4 regions of the Diaphorobacter sp. JS3050 genome follow, and region 1 is predicted to be linked to each of the others. Evidence: predicted binding sites of a transcription regulator. Region 1 holds the regulator's gene; each other region holds the start of a gene.
The links. The regulator LexA, encoded in region 1, represses DNA repair genes until DNA is damaged. The targets are predictions, from matches to a motif close to ACTGTATNNNNATACAGT.
Positions count from the first base shown of each region.

Region 1 (4,206 bases):
GACATCCATGAGACTGATTCTGCTCGGCGCTCCCGGCGCCGGAAAGGGTACGCAGGCCGCGTTCATCTGCCAGAAATTCGGCATCCCACAGATCTCCACCGGCGACATGCTGCGCGCCGCCGTCAAGGCCGGCACGCCCCTGGGCCTGCAGGCCAAGGCCGTCATGGATGCGGGCCAGCTCGTCAGCGACGACCTGATCATCAACCTGGTGAAGGAGCGCATCGCCGAGCCCGACTGCGCCCAGGGTTTCCTGTTCGACGGATTCCCACGCACCATCCCCCAGGCAGACGCCATGAAAGCCGCGGGCGTGAAGCTCGACTATGTGCTGGAGATCGACGTGCCGTTCGACGCCATCATCGAGCGCATGAGCGGCCGCCGCTCCCACCCGGCTTCGGGCCGCACCTACCACGTGAAGTTCAACCCGCCCAAGGTCGAAGGCAAGGACGACGTGACGGGCGAGCCCCTGGTACAGCGCGAGGACGACAAGGAAGAAACCGTCAAGAAGCGCCTGCAGGTCTACAGCGACCAGACCCGCCCGCTGGTGGACTATTACTCCAGCTGGGCCAAGACCGATCCCGCCAACGCGCCCAAGTACCGTGCCATTCAAGGCACCGGCAGCGTCGAGGAAATCACCCAGCGCGCCCTGACGGCGCTGTCGAGCTGACGAACCCGCCGCCGGCTCCCGCCAACGCCCCGCAACGCGGGGCGTTGTGCTGTGTGCCCAGGCAAGCGCCTCGGCCCATGACGGTGCTTATGAATTAGCGGACTGCATCAACTCCAGCACCAGGCTGACCCGCGCCTTCACGGGGCTCAGCCCATCCGCATCGCGCCAGGGCGTGCCCGTCAGGTCCATCATCCGCCCCTGCGGGCAGCGCGAAGCCACGCGCACCTGCACCCCGGCCTCCACGGCACGCGCGAGCGCGGCCTCCAGCGCATGGTGCAGCGTGCCATTGCCGGTGGCGGCCACCACGAGGCCGTGCACGCCCTTCTCCACCAGCCAGTCCACCAACGCGCCATCCGCGCCGGCGTGGCTGAGAACAATTTCCACGCGTGGCCAGGCGGCATCTGGCAGGATCGGCACCAGCGCGCCATGCGCGGGCTGTTCCACCTGCGGCGCAAGGCCGCGGGCCCAGCGCACGCGCCCCGCTTCCATCCAGCCCAGAGGCCCGGCATCGCCGGAGTCGAACGCGTCCAGCCGCAGCGGGTGCACCTTGCTCACCTCGCGTGCCCCATGCACCACGCCAGCGGCCGCCATCAGAACCCCCCGCGCTGAGGGATCGGCCGCCAGCGTGACGGCATCCAGCAGGTTCTGCGGCCCGTCCGGCGCGAGCGCCGTGGCCGGACGCATGGCACAGGTCAGTACCGCCGGCTTGGCGGTGGTATCGAGCAGGTTGTGCAGCAGCCAGGCGGTTTCCTCCAGCGTATCCGTGCCGTGGGTGATGACGACGCCGGCCACGGCCGGGTCGGCCAGGTGTGCGGCGCAACGACCGGCCAGGCGCGCCCACGCGTCAAAGCCCATGTCCTTGCTGTCCAGCTGCACCACCTGTTCGGCCACCAGCGCGCCGCCCGCGGCCTGCACCAGCCCGGGCACCGCGGCCAGCAATTGCTCCACGCCGATCTGCCCGGCCGTGTAGCCCACGTTCGCGCCTTGCACCGCGGAAGAGCCCGCAATCGTGCCGCCGGTGCCCATAACGACGATTTTTCTTGCAGCTGCCACTTGCATCCCTCCAAAAACTGTTCAAAAATACAGATACTGGATTAAAAAACAGTAACCCACTCAACCACCGACCGCATTGGATCGCACCATGCTCGACAGTCCCAAGCTCACCGCCCGCCAGCAGCAGATCCTGGACCTCATCCAGACCGCCATCGCGCGCACCGGCGCCCCGCCCACCCGCGCCGAGATCGCGGCAGAGCTGGGTTTCAAGTCCGCCAACGCGGCCGAGGAGCACCTGCAGGCGCTGGCCCGCAAGGGCGTGATCGAACTGGTCAGCGGCACCTCGCGCGGCATCCGGCTGCGCGGCGAAACCGTGCGCAACATCAATGCGGCGCGCGGCGCCCAGTTCAACCTGCCGATACCCGGCCTGTCGCAGCTCACGCTGCCGCTGGTGGGCCGCGTGGCGGCAGGCTCGCCCATTCTCGCCCAGGAGCATGTGGACCAGACCTATACGGTGGAAGGCAGCCTGTTTGCGCACAAGCCCGACTACCTGCTCAAGGTGCGCGGCATGTCCATGCGCGACGCGGGCATCATGGACGGCGACCTGCTTGCCGTACAGGCAACGCGCGAGGCGCGCAACGGGCAAATCATCGTGGCGCGCCTGGGCGATGACGTCACGGTCAAGCGCCTGCGCCGCACAGGCAGCGCCATCGAGCTGCTGCCCGAGAACCCCGACTACCCGGTGATCCGCGTCGAGCCGGGCGAACCTTTCGAGATCGAAGGGCTGGCCGTGGGCCTGATACGCAACACCATGCTCATGTAGTCCGTTGAATGCAGCGCCGCCGCAGGTGGCGGGCGTCTGGCAGGCGGTAGCCCGGGCATGCCCCGTGGCTGCGGCATGCCAACCCTGCGGATGCGCGCTTGACGTCCTTGGCAATCCTGCCTGTGTTCCACCTTCATGCCCTGGCATGCCGGAGTCTTCACATGGGATTTGCCCTCTTTGCCTTTGCCTCCCTTTCCCGCCCCTTGCGCCGCCTGCGCCGATGGGGACGGGCCGCACGCCATATGTCGCGCGGCGCTGCACCCTCTGCCTGCACCACGCACGGACGCGCCGATGCACACCAGCGAGCGACGCCCAACGCCGGCCCTCCCGATAGCCCCGCCGTGGCGGGCATGGCGCAAGAAAATCCGGCCCGCCACCGCGCCTTTGCCATGCCTGCCGCGGATGCGGCCATGCAGCACACAGGTCTGCGGCCTGCGATCTCCACCCGTTCGCTCCCCCTGCGCGTGATCCTGCGCCATGACACCGACGACGCGTGCAAGCTCGTGATTTCCGGCCGCATGGCCGATGTGTGCGCGGAACTGGAGCGCCTGGCCCTGCGCTGACCGCGGGGCACTGCTGCGACCGCTTCTGACACTTTTCGAAGGCGTCGCGGCCGCAGCGCGTTCATCGCAGGCCCGTTTCTACAATGCACGGCATTTGCAACTGTCCGCCCCCAAGCACGCCATGACCCACGAGTCCCGCCTGGACCGCTTGCTGCGGCAACTGCTGTGGGGCCGGCGCACGGCCGCGCTGGCAACGCTGCAAACCCTGCCCGGCGCGGAAACGGTTCCATTCACAACGCCGGCGGTGTCGTTCGTTCCGTATGCCATCGACTCCACGGCCCAGGTGCTGGTATTGCATGTCAGCGCCCTCGCCGCCCATACCCGCAACCTGCGGCAATCGCCCGCGGTTTCTCTCCTGATCACGGCGCCCGAGGACGCGGCCCAGCCCGTGCATGCGCTGGAGCGCGTCGCCATCCAAGGGCAAGCCGTGCTGCTTGCGCCCGAGGCAGCCGCCAGCGCGCGCGCCGCCTACCTGCAGCGCTTCCCTGAGGCAGCGCCCATGACGGCGCTGGGCGACTTCCAGTTCGTGCAGATCATCCCTTCGGTGGGCCGCCACGTGGCAGGGTTTGGCGCGGCGCGGGATTTATCTGCCGAGGAGCTGAAGGCGCTGCTCACGTCTTGACGCTGGGGCGATCGGCGCCGCCAGCAGTTGGATGGCAAGGGCCGTTCCGCCCAGGCGAGCGCTGGCGGCCGCAAGCCCGGTGCCCGGGAAGGCCATACGGGCCGCTGCCAGGGCCGGTTTGGTGATTGGTTGGCGGACGCGCGCCGTGCGCGCAAGCATGAACGGCCCCGCCCACGGCGGCCGGTGGCGGCACACCTGCCCTGAAAGCCTGCCCCGCGCGAGAGCCTCTCAAGACACCAGTTGCGACCAGACCTTGTCCAGCCGCTTGCCGCTGACCGGATACGGCGTGCGCAACTCCTGCGCGAAGAAGCTCACGCGCAGTTCCTCCAGCATCCAGCGGTACTCCTGCATGCGGGCATCCACCTGGCCCTTGCGCTCGGCGACCATGCGCCAATAGCGCTGCTCCAGCGGCTGCAGTTCCTTGAGCTTGGCGGCATCGCGTGCCGGGTCGGCGCGGTACTTGTCCAGGCGCGTGGCGATGGCCTTGAGGTAGCGCGCGTAGTGCTGCAGCTGCGCCCAGGGCGCGGCGGCGATGAACTGC
Region 1 covers NZ_CP053553.1:1,747,603-1,751,808, reverse strand. Annotated here, with positions in the region: gene adk (adenylate kinase) at 8-664, shown strand; gene HND92_RS08550 (asparaginase) at 752-1,723, opposite strand; gene lexA (transcriptional repressor LexA) at 1,806-2,480, shown strand; gene HND92_RS08540 (hypothetical protein) at 2,642-3,043, shown strand; gene HND92_RS08535 (pyridoxamine 5'-phosphate oxidase family protein) at 3,165-3,665, shown strand; gene hrpA (ATP-dependent RNA helicase HrpA) at 3,894-4,206, opposite strand, start outside.

Region 2 (4,206 bases), 1.9 Mb from region 1:
CCTGGCACAGCCAGCGCAAGCAGCTGCACCTGTTTGCCACGCGCGATGGCGGCAGCTACCTCATCCAGCTGCGCCGGCTGGGGGCCTACCTGCAGGCGGGCCTGCTGGTGGCGCAGGAGGAGGAGAGTCTCACGCTGCGCGCCACGCGCGATGCGCTCACCAAGCTGGACGCCAACCCGGAGCGCCTGCTGGGTTGAGCGGTCGCGCAGCGGCCCAACGCGCTCAACGGGGGCCGGCTGCGCACAGCCGCGCCGCGGGCCTCAAGCCTCTGGCATGTCCGTGGCGGCGCTGAAGCCATCGCGCGTATTGCGCGGCCTGGCATTGCACGACGGCGCGGCGTTGCGGGGTGCGACCGGTGGCGGACTGCGCGTCGACAGCTGCTATGGATGAAATAGCTTTGACGCTGGACAGAAGCGCGCCAAGCCCCGTTCTATTCCCATTCATCACCACCCCGCACCACGCGGCGCACCACGTCGGCGGCGAAGCCACGCGTGGCCAGAAAGCGCATCTGGCGCGCACGCTCCTGCGGCGTGTCGGCGGGCTGGTCGCCAAAGCGCTGGCGCCACACGGCCCGGGCGCGCTGCAGTTCGGTGCCCGCCAGCTGGGCGGCGGTGCTGCGCACCAAATCCTCGTCCAGCCCCTTGCGCCGCAGCTCCTGCAGCACGCGCTGGGTGCCGAAGCGCTCCGCGCGGCGGTGCACCACGGACTCGGCCACGCGCTCTGCATTGATGAAGTCGCGCGCCTGCAGCTCGTCCAGCAGCGCCGGCAGATCGTCGCCCTCCTGCACGTGGCGCGCGAGCTTGGCCTGCAGTTCGCTGCGCGAATGCTCGCGCTGGGCAAGCAGGCGCAGCGCACGGCCCTTGAGGGAGAGGGCGGTGAATCCCATGAATGCTATTGAAAAAAGAGCTTCCAGCGCTTGATGGTCAAGCGCTGGAAGCAGATTTCGTTCAAAAACCCCGGTGCGCGGTTACGCTTCGATCTCGCCCGTCTTGTCGGCCTTCTTGCCGCGCGCAGGCTTGTCTTCGGGCAGGTCGGCCGCCGGGCTCGCGTGGCCCGTGGGCAGCAGCGCGATGCCCAGGCTTTCGCGCACCTTGTTCTCGATCTCCACGGCCAGGCCGGGGTTCTCGCGCAGGAACTCGCGGGCGTTGTCGCGGCCCTGGCCGATCTTTTCGCCGTTGTAGGCGTACCAGGCGCCACTCTTTTCCAGGATGCGCGCGTTCACGCCCATGTCGATGATCTCGCCCTCGCGCGAGATGCCCTCGCCGAACAGGATGTCGAACTCGGCCGTCTTGAACGGGGGCGAGACCTTGTTCTTCACCACTTTCACCTTGGTCTCGTTGCCGATCGCCTCGTCGCCCTTCTTGATGGTGCCGGTGCGGCGGATGTCCAGGCGTACCGAGGCGTAGAACTTCAGCGCGTTGCCGCCGGTGGTGGTCTCGGGGCTGCCGAACATCACGCCGATCTTCATGCGGATCTGGTTGATGAAGATGACCATGCAGTTGGTCTTCTTGATGGTGGCGGTGAGCTTGCGCAGCGCCTGACTCATCAGGCGTGCCTGCAGGCCGGGCAGGGCGTCGCCCATCTCGCCCTCGATTTCGGCCTTGGGCGTGAGCGCGGCGACCGAGTCCACCACGATCAGGTCCACGGCACCCGAGCGCACCAGGCTGTCCACGATTTCCAGCGCCTGCTCGCCCGTGTCCGGCTGGCTGATGAGCAGGTCGGTGAGCTGAACGCCGAGCTTGCTGGCGTACTGCACATCCAGCGCATGCTCGGCATCCACGAAAGCGCACTGGCCGCCTTGCTTCTGCATCTCGGCGATGACCTGCAGCGTGAGCGTGGTCTTGCCCGAGCTTTCCGGACCGTAGATCTCGATCACGCGGCCGCGCGGCAGGCCGCCCACGCCCAGGGCGATGTCCAGACCCAGCGAGCCGGTGGAGACCACCTGGATGTCCTCAATGGCCTCGCCCTCGCCCAGGCGCATGATGGTGCCCTTGCCGAACTGCTTTTCGATCTGCGCGAGGGCGGCTTGCAGGGCCTTGGCCTTTTCGCTGTTGACGGCGGTTGCGTTGCCTTTGACGGTGGCGTCCATGAAATGCTCCTTCGGGTCGGGGTCACGGTGAAATCGTGTGCCTGCCTGGAAACTGTTTCCAATGACAGGCTGGATGCTTGAACAGTAGTTTATGGGCGGTTGATGCGTTATCCAATCAATTTTTGGTCAGTTTGGCTGACAATATGCGGATGACCGCTCCCCCCAACCTCGACGACCGCTGGCGCCAGACCCACCTGGGCCGCCTGCTGGGCCATGCCATGCGGCGCTTCGATGCGCGCGTGCTGCAGCTCATGGCGCGCGACGTGCAGGTGCCGCTGGCGCTGTCCAACCTCGCGGCGCGCGACCAGGTGAGCGCCGCGCACATCCACATCACGCGGCATCTGTCGCTGCAGGGGGACCGCCTCACCGACCTGGCCGAGCGCGCGGGCATGGCCAAGCAGTCCATGGCCGCGCTGGTGGAGCAGTGCGCGGCCTGGGGCCTGGTCACGCGCGAGCCCGATCCGCGCGATGCGCGTGCGCGCCTGGTGCGCTTCACGCCCACGGGACTGGCGTGGCTGCAGGCGTTTCGCGCGGCGGTGGCGCAGGCCGAGGGCGAGTTCCGTGCCGAGGTGGGGCAGGACGTGGCCACGGTGGTCGCGCTGGGCCTGGAGGCCTACGCCGGCGGCGAGGGCACGGCGGCCTAAAATTCAGGCAGAGCGCAGGCCGGCGCACGACAACCAGGAGAGACACCCCATGCGCATCCTCATCGCCGAAGACGACCAGGTGCTTGCCGACGGGCTGCTGCGCACGCTGCGCGGCTCGGGCGCCGTGGTGGACCATGTGGCCAGCGGCACCGAGGTCGATACCGCGCTCCTGACCAACAACGAGTTCGACCTGCTGATCCTCGACCTGGGCCTGCCCAAGATGCACGGCCTGGAGGTGCTCAAGCGCCTGCGCGGGCGCGGCTCGGCGCTGCCGGTGCTGATCCTCACGGCGGCCGACAGCGTGGACGAGCGCGTGAAGGGCCTGGACCTGGGCGCCGACGACTACATGGCCAAGCCGTTCGCGCTGTCGGAGCTGGAGGCGCGCGTGCGTGCGCTCACGCGCCGCGGCATGGGCGGCACCAGCAGCGCCATCCGCCACGGGCCCCTGGTGTACGACCAGGCGGGCCGCGTGGCCACCATCGACGGCAAGATGGTGGAGCTGTCCGCGCGCGAGCTGGGCCTGCTGGAGGTGCTGCTGCAGCGCGCCGGCCGCCTGGTGAGCAAGGAGCAGCTGGTGGAGCGCCTGTGCGAGTGGGGCGAGGAGGTGAGCAACAACGCCATCGAGGTCTACATCCACCGCCTGCGCAAGAAGATCGAGCGCGGGCCGATCCGCATCGCCACCGTGCGCGGCCTGGGCTACTGCCTGGAAAAGATCCCCAGCTGACGGGACCCGTGAATGCTCTGTTATTGATAGCTACCTGCGCTTGATGCATAAGCGCTAGCGGCCAAAAACACCCACCGCCTTGAAAATCTTCCAGCGCGAGCAGCGCTCCCTCTTCGGCGAAATCCTGGACTGGATGCTCACGCCGCTGCTGCTGCTGTGGCCGGTGAGCCTGGCGCTGACCTGGCTGGTGGCCCAGGGCCTGGCCAACAAGCCCTTCGACCGCGCGCTGGAGTACAACGCCCATGCGTTGGCGCAGCTCGTCACGGTGCACGACGGCAAGGTGCTGTTCAACCTGCCCCAGCCCGCCAGCGAGATCCTGCGCGCCGACGAGTCCGACATCGTCTATTACCAGGTGCTCTCGCCCACGGGCGACTACCTCTCGGGCGAGCGCGACCTGCCGCGCCCGCCGCCCGAGGAGCAGGCGTTCTCCGGCGAGGTGCGGCTGCGCGACGCCGAGCTGCGCGGCATCGACATCCGCGTGGCCTACATCTGGGTGCGCGTGCCGCTGCCCGACGCGCCCGCCGCGCTGGTGCAGGTGGCCGAGACACGCGCCAAGCGCAGCGTGCTGGCCACCGAGATCATCAAGGGCGTGATGCTGCCGCAGTTCGTCATCCTGCCGCTGGCGGTGCTGCTGGTCTGGCTGGCGCTGGCGCGCGGCATCAAGCCGCTGCACCAGCTGGAGGAGCGCATTCGCGCGCGCAAGCCCGACGACCTCTCGCCGCTGGACCACAAGGCCGTGCCGATGGAAG
Region 2 covers NZ_CP053553.1:3,806,376-3,810,581, reverse strand. Annotated here, with positions in the region: partial or broken gene HND92_RS18150 (DUF1631 family protein) at 1-197, shown strand, start outside; gene recX (recombination regulator RecX) at 431-886, opposite strand; gene recA (recombinase RecA) at 968-2,089, opposite strand; gene HND92_RS18135 (MarR family winged helix-turn-helix transcriptional regulator) at 2,239-2,733, shown strand; gene HND92_RS18130 (response regulator transcription factor) at 2,783-3,457, shown strand; gene HND92_RS18125 (sensor histidine kinase) at 3,537-4,206, shown strand, end outside.
Region 2: a site for LexA is predicted at 2,158-2,175, ahead of recA (recombinase RecA). Genes of this name have one in related genera too.

Region 3 (4,206 bases), 140 kb from region 1:
ATCGGCACGGCCGCGCACCGTCAGGTGGTCGTACGTGCCGGTCAGCGGCACTTCGGCCTCGTAGCCGGCGCCCCGGCGCTGCTGCACGGCGCGGTGGCCTTCCATGCCCTCAAGGGCGCTGGGAGCGGGGGTGAAGCGCAGGTCCAGGTCGCCCGTGCGGGCCGTGAACTCGCACAGCGCGCGCACGGCCACCACGTGGGGGCGCGGGGCGGCCGTCATGCCGCGCCGCACCACTGCACGTGGCACACCTGCACCGGAATGCCCTGCGCCACGCAGTAATCCAGCCAGCGGATCTGGTTGTCCTGCAGCTTGTCGCCGGGGGCCTTCACCTCCACCAGCGCATAGCGCTCGGCCCCGGGCGGGCGGCCGGGCCAGAAGCGCACCAGGTCGGGCAGGCCGGTGCGGTTGGCCTGCACGTCGCGCAGCAGCCGGGCGAACAGCCGCTCCAGGTGCGCCGGCGGAATGCAGTCCAGCGCCAGCGCCAGCAGTTCGGCGCTCAACGCGCCCCAAGCCACGAAGGGCGACTGGGTGCCGTGCTTCTCTTCAAAGCGCTGCACGATGGTGGCGCGGTAGCGACCGTCGTGCAGCTCGGCCAGGCAGGCGTCGAACAGGGCCTGGCGGCGCGCCACGAAGTCGGGCGCGCCCAGGTCGGCCGGGCCACTCTGGAACGGGTGGAAGAACGCGCCCGGCAACGGCGCAAAGATGGCCGGCCAGCACAGCAGGCCGAACAGCGCGTTGACGAGCGTGTTCTCCACATAGAACACCGGTGCCTCGGCGCAGTGCCAGTGCGCGCGCAGCGCGTGCTCCACCGACTGGGGCGGCGTGGGCGCGGGCAGTTCCACGTCCATGCGCAGCGCAGCCACGGCCGGGGCCAGCGCGGGCCGGCGCGGCCCGCCGCCCTGCCCCAGGCTGCGGCGCAGGCGCGGCAGCATGCGCGCCACGCGCTGGTGTTCTTCTTCACTTTCAGGAGCAGCCAGCGCTTGATGGGCAAGGGCTAGGGCCTGATCGGAGCATTGCATGCGCTCCAGCACGCGGATCTGGCGGTGGCGCGCACCGGGGGCGCGGCTGGCGGCGTAGGCCTGGGCGGCCAGCGGCCAGTCGCGCGCGCGCTCGCAGGCCTGGCCCACGCGCAGCAGGACCCGCGCGCGGCGCTGCTCCAGCCACGGCGTGGCGCTGTGCGCGGCGGCCAGGGCCTGCAGCAGCGCAGCGGCGTCGAAGCCCTCCGCGTCCAGCGCCTGGCGGCAGGCGCTGAGGGCGAGGTAGGTGTCCACATCGGCCTGATGCTGGAAGGCGCGCGAGGCAGCGTCCAGCGGCACGGCCTCGTAGCGGAACACGCCCAGGTCGGCCAGCACGAACTCCGCCCAGCTCTGGTGCAGGTTGCCGAAGAACATGAGCCGCAGGCGCTCGCAGCGCGCGCCCACCGTCACGTGCCAAACGGGCTCGTCGGCGTGCGGGTGCCACGCGGCGTAGGGCTGCCGCAGGTCAGCGCGGTCGACCAGGGCCTGCAGCATCTCGGCCTTGCGCATGGTGGGGTGCAGCGCAGTGCCCTGCAAAATCTGTAGCAGCTCGCGCTTGGTGTGCAAAGCGAACAGCTCCGATAGACCCAGGGGCGCATCGGCGCACAGCCAGCCCCGCGACAGCAACGGCGCGGCAGCGTCGCGCGTGTCGGGAATCTCGTCATAGGCCAGCTTGCTCGCGCGAAACCACGGCCTGCGCCGCATCACCATGCGCACCAGCAGGGCCTGTGCGGCCTGGGGCAGTTGCCGAAAGTCGGTGAGGAACTGCAGGTCGTCCACACCGAGCAGGTCGCCATAGCGCGTGTGCAGCCAGTCCAGCGCACGCTGGAAGTTGTGCAGGTAGTAAAAGCGGTGCGGTGCAGGCGCAGGGCCGGGCTGCGGCATACAAAAGACTGTGCGTTTATACAGTCAATGATACCGGCGCAGCGGGTGCGCCGTTAATGTGGGGATAACGCGCCGTTCCTAGAATGCGGGCTTTTGCCAAGCGGGCCGCATGCACATCCTGATCGTCGAAGACAACGCGCTGGTGGCCAGCGGCATCCAGGCCGGGCTGGAGCTGCACGGCTTCACCAGCGACACCGCGGGCAGCGTGGCGCAGGCGCAGGCCCACATGACCAGCCGCCAGTTCGATGCCTGCGTGCTGGACTTGGGCCTGCCCGATGGCGACGGCATCAGCCTGCTGCGCCAGTGGCGCGCCAAGGGGTTGGCGCTGCCGGTGCTGATCCTTACCGCGCGCAGCACCATCGAGGACAAGGTGGCCGGCTTTCAGACCGGCACCGACGACTACCTGACCAAACCCTTCGACCTGCAGGAGCTGGTGCTGCGCCTGCGCGCCCTGCTGCGCCGCGCGGGCGGGCGCACCAGCGACCTGCTGGCGCTGGGCGACTGCCAGGTCAACATGGCCACCGGCGAAGTCACGCGCAACGGCGTGGCGATAGACATCTCGCGTCGCGAATGGGCGCTGCTGCAGGCCCTGCTACAGGCGCATGGGCGCGTGCTGAGCGCGGCGCAGCTGCATGACAGCCTGTACGGCCTGGACCAGGACGTGGACAGCAACACCGTGAACGTGCACGTGCACCATCTGCGCAAGAAGCTCGGCGCCGATGTGATCGACACCGTGCGGGGCCTGGGCTTTCGGCTGGGCGCGCGGTACTGCGGCGGTGCGGCATGACGGCACGACCTATGCAAAGCCTGCGGGTTCGGCTGGTGCTGGGCCTGAGCCTGACCATTTGCCTGGTCTGGAGCGGCGTGGCGATCTGGCAGTTCACCAACATGCAGCGCGAGCTGCGCACGCTGCTGGACGACCGCCTCATCGCATCGGCCCGGATGGTGGTGGGCATCGTGCAGCAGTTCCAGCAGGCCGAGCTGGCGGCAGCGCCGCGCGCCAGCAACGATGCGCTGCTGTCGGTCATTGGCCGCGATGGCGTGGCCTGCGAGGTGAGCCTGGTGCGCAGCGAAGTGGACATCCTGCCCATCGCGCGCACCAACAACATCCCGGACATGGCCTCTGCCGGCAGCGCGGGCTTTGGCCAGATCACCAAGGGCGGCAAGCAGTGGCGCACCTATGTGCTGGAGGACAAGGGCGTGCGCGTGGCCACCGCCGACCGGCTGGATGTGCGCGACCAATTGGTGCAGACCTTCGTGCGCACGCTGGTGCTGCCCTTCGTGCTGGCGCTTGCCGTCATCCTGCTGCTGACCTGGTGGATGGGCACGCGCAGCCTGCGCCCGCTGCAGCGCCTGCGCGAGGAGCTGGTGCAGCGCCCACCCCACGACCCCACGCCCGTGCAGTCGGGCCGCGACGTCAAGGAACTGGCCCCGCTGGTGGACAGCCTGAACCAGTTGCTGGCGCGCATGGACGCCAGCATGGAACACGAGCGCCGCTGGACCGCCGACGCGGCGCATGAGCTGCGCACGCCGCTCACCGCCATCAAGACCCATGTGCAGGTGGCGCAGCTGACACTTGCCGCGGGCAACAACAACGCCAGCCCCGACAAGGCCGCCAACGCACTGCGCCAAGCGGGCGAAGGCATCGACCACATGCACGCCACGCTGGAGCAACTGCTGCAGCTTGCACGCGTGGAAAGCGCCAGCGCGGGAGAGGCGCGCGCCACCGTGGGCACCGGCATCGCGCAGGCCTTCCGCCTGGCCTGCAGCCAGTCCCTGCAGCGTGCCGAGAACGAGGGCATTCAGTTGCCCTCCCCACCGCTGGACGCGGCAGAAATACCCGCCGACCCGGCAGCCTGGCAGGCAATACAGCTACCGCTGCCCCCCGCGCTGCTGGCCTGCGCCATCACCAACCTGATCGACAACGCGCTGCGCCATCACCAGGGCCCCGCCCCTGTGAGTGCCACGCTGCGCTGGCAAGCCGATGATGCCGGCCCGGGCACGGTGGAAGTCTGTGTGCGCGACGAAGGCCCCGGCCTGACCCCTGCGGAGTGCGAGCAAGCGCTGCGGCGTTTCTGGCGCAAGTCCAGCACCTCGCCCGGCAGCGGCCTGGGCCTGACGATCGTGCGCCGCATCGCCGAAAGCGCCCATGGCACGCTGACGCTGGAACCGGCCGAGCCCGGCCTGCGGGCGCGGCTGTGCCTTCCGGCGCTGGCAGTGACCTCTTCGGCGGCAAGGGACTGACGCCGCCGTGGACCGCGTACTGCACCTGGGCCCACTGGTCCTGCCGTGGATGTTGCTGGTG
Region 3 covers NZ_CP053553.1:1,607,984-1,612,189, reverse strand. Annotated here, with positions in the region: partial or broken gene HND92_RS07925 (ATP-dependent DNA helicase) at 1-219, opposite strand, end outside; gene HND92_RS07920 (VRR-NUC domain-containing protein) at 216-1,901, opposite strand; gene HND92_RS07915 (response regulator transcription factor) at 2,011-2,688, shown strand; gene HND92_RS07910 (ATP-binding protein) at 2,685-4,145, shown strand; gene HND92_RS07905 (TlpA disulfide reductase family protein) at 4,153-4,206, shown strand, end outside.
Region 3: a site for LexA is predicted at 1,909-1,926, ahead of HND92_RS07920 (VRR-NUC domain-containing protein). Genes of this name have one in related genera too.

Region 4 (4,206 bases), 550 kb from region 1:
CCAACTGCACCGGCAGCAGGCGGCGCGTGTCGGGGTTGAGCGTGGTCTCCCACAGCTGCTCGGCGTTCATTTCGCCCAGGCCCTTGAAGCGGCTGATCTGGCATTTCTCGCGCGGCACGCCGTCCTTGGCGCACTTGTCGAGGATGCTTTCCAGCTCGGATTCATCCAGCGCATACACCTTGGCCGCGGGCTTCTTGCCGCGCGCCGGCACGTCCACGCGGAACAGCGGTGGCCGGGCGACAAAGATATGGCCGGCCTCGATGAGCTTGGGGAAGTGGCGGAAGAACAGCGTGAGCAGCAGCACCTGGATGTGCGAGCCGTCCACGTCCGCGTCGGAGAGGATGCAGATCTTGCCGTAGCGCAGGCCGGACAGGTCGGGGGTGTCGCTCGGGCCGTGCGGGTCCACGCCGATGGCTACCGAGATGTCATGCACCTCGGTGTTGGCAAACAGGCGGTCGCGGTCGACCTCCCAGGTGTTGAGCACCTTGCCGCGCAGCGGCAGGATGGCCTGGCTTTCCTTGTCGCGGCCCATCTTGGCGCTGCCGCCGGCCGAGTCGCCCTCGACCAGGAAGACCTCGTTGTAGGCCAGGTCACGGCTTTCGCAGTCGGTGAGCTTGCCGGGCAGCACGGCCACGCCCGAGCCCTTGCGCTTTTCGACCTTCTGGCCGGCCTTTTGCCGTGTCTGCGCGGCCTTGATGGCCAGTTCGGCCAGCTTCTTGCCGTATTCCACGTGCTGGTTCAGCCACAGCTCCAGCGCCGGGCGCACGAAGCTGGACACCAGCCGCACGGCGTCGCGCGAGTTCAGCCGCTCCTTGATCTGCCCCTGGAACTGCGGGTCCAGCACCTTGGCCGCCAGCACATAGCTGGCGCGCGCAAACACATCCTCGGGCAGCAGCTTCACGCCCTTGGGCAGGAGCGAGTGCAGCTCGATGAAACTCTTGACCGCGTTGAACAGGCCGTCACGCAGGCCGCTTTCATGGGTGCCGCCGGCGCTGGTGGGGATCAGGTTCACGTAGCTCTCGCGCACCGGCTGGCCTTCCTCGGTGAAGGCCACACACCATGCGGCGCCCTCGCCCTCGGCAAAGCTCTCGTTGTGGCGGTCGGCAAAGCCCTCGCCCTCGAACAGCGGGATCACCGGGTCAGCGCTCAGCGTCTGCGCCAGGTAGTCGCGCAGGCCGCCCTTGTACTGCCAGGTCTGGGTGTCGCGCGTCTTTTCATTGACCAGCTGCACCGTGACGCCGGGCATGAGCACCGCCTTGCTGCGCAGCAGGTGCGTCAGCTCGCCCATCGGAAGGTTGCTGGACTCAAAGTATTTGGCGTCGGGCCAGACGCGCACGGTGGTGCCCTGCTTGCGCTCGCCCGCCTGCAGCGGGCGCACCGCCAGCGGCTCGGTCACATCGCCGCCCGCAAACACCAGGCGCGCCACCTGGCCCTCGCGGTGGGTGGCCACCTCCAGCCGGGTGGCCAGGGCGTTGGTGACGCTTACGCCCACACCATGCAGGCCGCCCGAGAAGCTGTAGGCCCCGCCCTTGCCCTTGTCGAACTTGCCGCCCGCGTGCAGGCGGGTGAACACCAGCTCCACCACCGGTGCGTTCTCCTCGGGATGCAGGCCGAACGGAATGCCCCGGCCGTCGTCCTCCACGCTCACCGAGCCGTCGGTGTGCAAGGTCACCTTGATCTTCTTGCCAAAGCCCGCCAGCGCCTCGTCGGCCGCGTTGTCCAGCACCTCCTGGATGATGTGCAGGGGGTTGTCGGTGCGGGTGTACATGCCCGGCCGCTGCTTGACGGGCTCCAGTCCCTTGAGGACGCGGATCGAGCCTTCGGAGTAGTCGCTGGCGGAGGTGGATGCGGGTTTGACTGCCATGGCGGCGGATTGTAGTGCTGGATATAAAACCAGGATGGTGACGCTTTCTTGCCCCGCCAGCGTGCCGCACAGGGGGGCGCCAAGCAGGCGACACGGGTTTTCGCTACATTCGCCGGATGCACGACGCAACCCGAAAACTGTCCATGGCCCAGGTGCTGATCTGCGGCGCCGCCATCGTCACTCTGTCCATGGGCATCCGGCACGGCTTCGGCCTGTGGCTGCAGCCCATCACCCAGGACATGGGCTGGACACGCCAGACCTTTGCCCTGGCCATGGCCATTCAGAACCTGTCCTGGGGTCTGTTCGGCATCTTTGGCGGCATGCTGGCCGACCGCCTGGGCGCCTTCCGCGTGCTGATCGGCGGCGCAGCGCTCTACGCCATGGGCCTGGCCGGCATGGCGCTGTCTCCCACGCCGCTGCTGTTTTCGCTGACCACGGGCGTGCTGATCGGCGCTGCACAGGCGGGCACCACCTACGCCATCATCTACGGGGTGCTGGGCCGGCAGATCCCGGCCGACAAGCGCTCCTGGGCCATGGGCGTGGCCGCTGCGGCGGGCTCGTTCGGCCAGTTCCTCATGGTGCCGCTGGAGGGGCAACTGATCCTGCGCCTGGGCTGGCAAGAGGCCCTGCTGGTGCTCTCGGCCATGGTGATCCTGATCGTTCCGCTGGCCTTCGGCCTGCGCGAGCCGGGCTTTCATGGCAGCGCCCCCATCAAACGTACCCAGTCCGTGGGCGAGGCCTTTGCCGAGGCGCTGCGCTACCGCAGCTTCCTGCTGCTCACCGCCGGCTACTTCGTGTGCGGCTTCCAGGTGGTGTTCATCGGTGTGCACATGCCCAGCTATCTGCGCGACCAGGGCCTCACGCCCCAGGTGGCCAGCTATGCGCTGGCGCTGATCGGGCTGTTCAACGTGTTCGGCACCTATATCGCGGGCTCGCTGGGCCAACGGATCCCGAAGCGCCACATCCTGGCGTTCATCTATTTCGCCCGTGCCGTGGCCATCACCATCTTCCTGCTGGTGCCGCTGTCGCCGCTGTCGGTCTACGTGTTCTCGGCCGTGATCGGCGCACTGTGGCTGTCCACGGTGCCCCCCACCAATGCCACCGTTGCGCAGATCTTCGGGGTGCAGCACCTGTCCATGCTCAGCGGCTTCGTGTTCTTCAGCCACCAGATCGGCAGTTTCCTGGGCGTGTGGCTGGGCGGCTATCTGTATGACCGCACGGGCAGCTACGACATCGTGTGGTACCTGGCAATTGTGTTGGGCATCCTCGCGGGCCTGGTGAACCTGCCCGTACGCGAGGGCGCCATCGTGCGCGCCACCCCTCAGGCGGCCTGACCATGCGCACCCTGTACAAGCGGTCGATCGTCGCAGCTGCGCTGCTCGCGGTGCTGCTGGGGGTGTTCGCGCTGTACCTGCAGCCCGACTTCATGCTGACGCTGGCGGACCAGATCTGGGCCTGCTTCTGACGATGGCCCCGCACGGCACCGCCCATGCGCCGCTGCCCGCGGCCTCGGAATGGATACAGCGCTGGTCCCATCTGGTGCCTGCGGGCGGCAGTGTGCTGGACGTGGCTTGCGGTCACGGCCGTCACATGCGCTGGTTCCATGAAAGAAAACACCCGGTAACGGGCATAGACAAAGCGCCAGAAGCTATTGAAAGCATAGCACCATGGGGCGCGACGATCGTTGCGGATATCGAGGCTGGCCCCTGGCCCCTGCCCGGGCAGCGCTTTGCCGGCGTGGTGGTCACCAATTACCTGTGGCGTCCTTTGCTGCCCACCATCGTGGACAGCGTGGCGCCCGGTGGCGTGCTGCTCTATGAGACCTTCGCCGTGGGCAACGAAACTGTCGGCCGGCCCGCGCGGGCCGAATTCCTGCTGAGGCCGGGCGAACTGCTGCAGGCCTGCCGGGCCCTGCGCATCGTGGCTTATGAGGAAGGCTTCCTCGACGCGCCCGCGCGCTTCGTGCAGCGCATCGCCGCCGTGCGGCCTGCGCCGTCCATGGACGGGCCGCTGCGCGCGCCGCTGCGCGCGCCGCTGCAGGGCCCCGTCTAGTTAGAATGTGTTTTTACCGTTTTTGAACGCGGACATGACTTCTCCCAGCGCCCCCCTGACCGGCAGCATCGTCGCCCTCGTCACGCCCATGCATGACGACGGCAGTGTGGACTACCCCGCGCTGCGCAAACTCATCGACTGGCACATCGCAGAAGGCACCGACTGCATCGGCGTGGTGGGCACGACCGGCGAATCGCCCACGGTGAACGTGGAGGAGCACTGCGAAATCATTCGTGTGTCCGTGGAACAGGCCGCCAAGCGCGTGCCCATCATGGCGGGCTGCGGCGCCA
Region 4 covers NZ_CP053553.1:1,193,765-1,197,970, reverse strand. Annotated here, with positions in the region: gene HND92_RS05960 (DNA topoisomerase IV subunit B) at 1-1,864, opposite strand, end outside; gene HND92_RS05955 (MFS transporter) at 1,981-3,198, shown strand; gene HND92_RS19490 (hypothetical protein) at 3,201-3,329, shown strand; gene HND92_RS05950 (bifunctional 2-polyprenyl-6-hydroxyphenol methylase/3-demethylubiquinol 3-O-methyltransferase UbiG) at 3,332-3,916, shown strand; gene dapA (4-hydroxy-tetrahydrodipicolinate synthase) at 3,951-4,206, shown strand, end outside.
Region 4: a site for LexA is predicted at 1,881-1,898, ahead of HND92_RS05960 (DNA topoisomerase IV subunit B). Genes of this name have one in related genera too.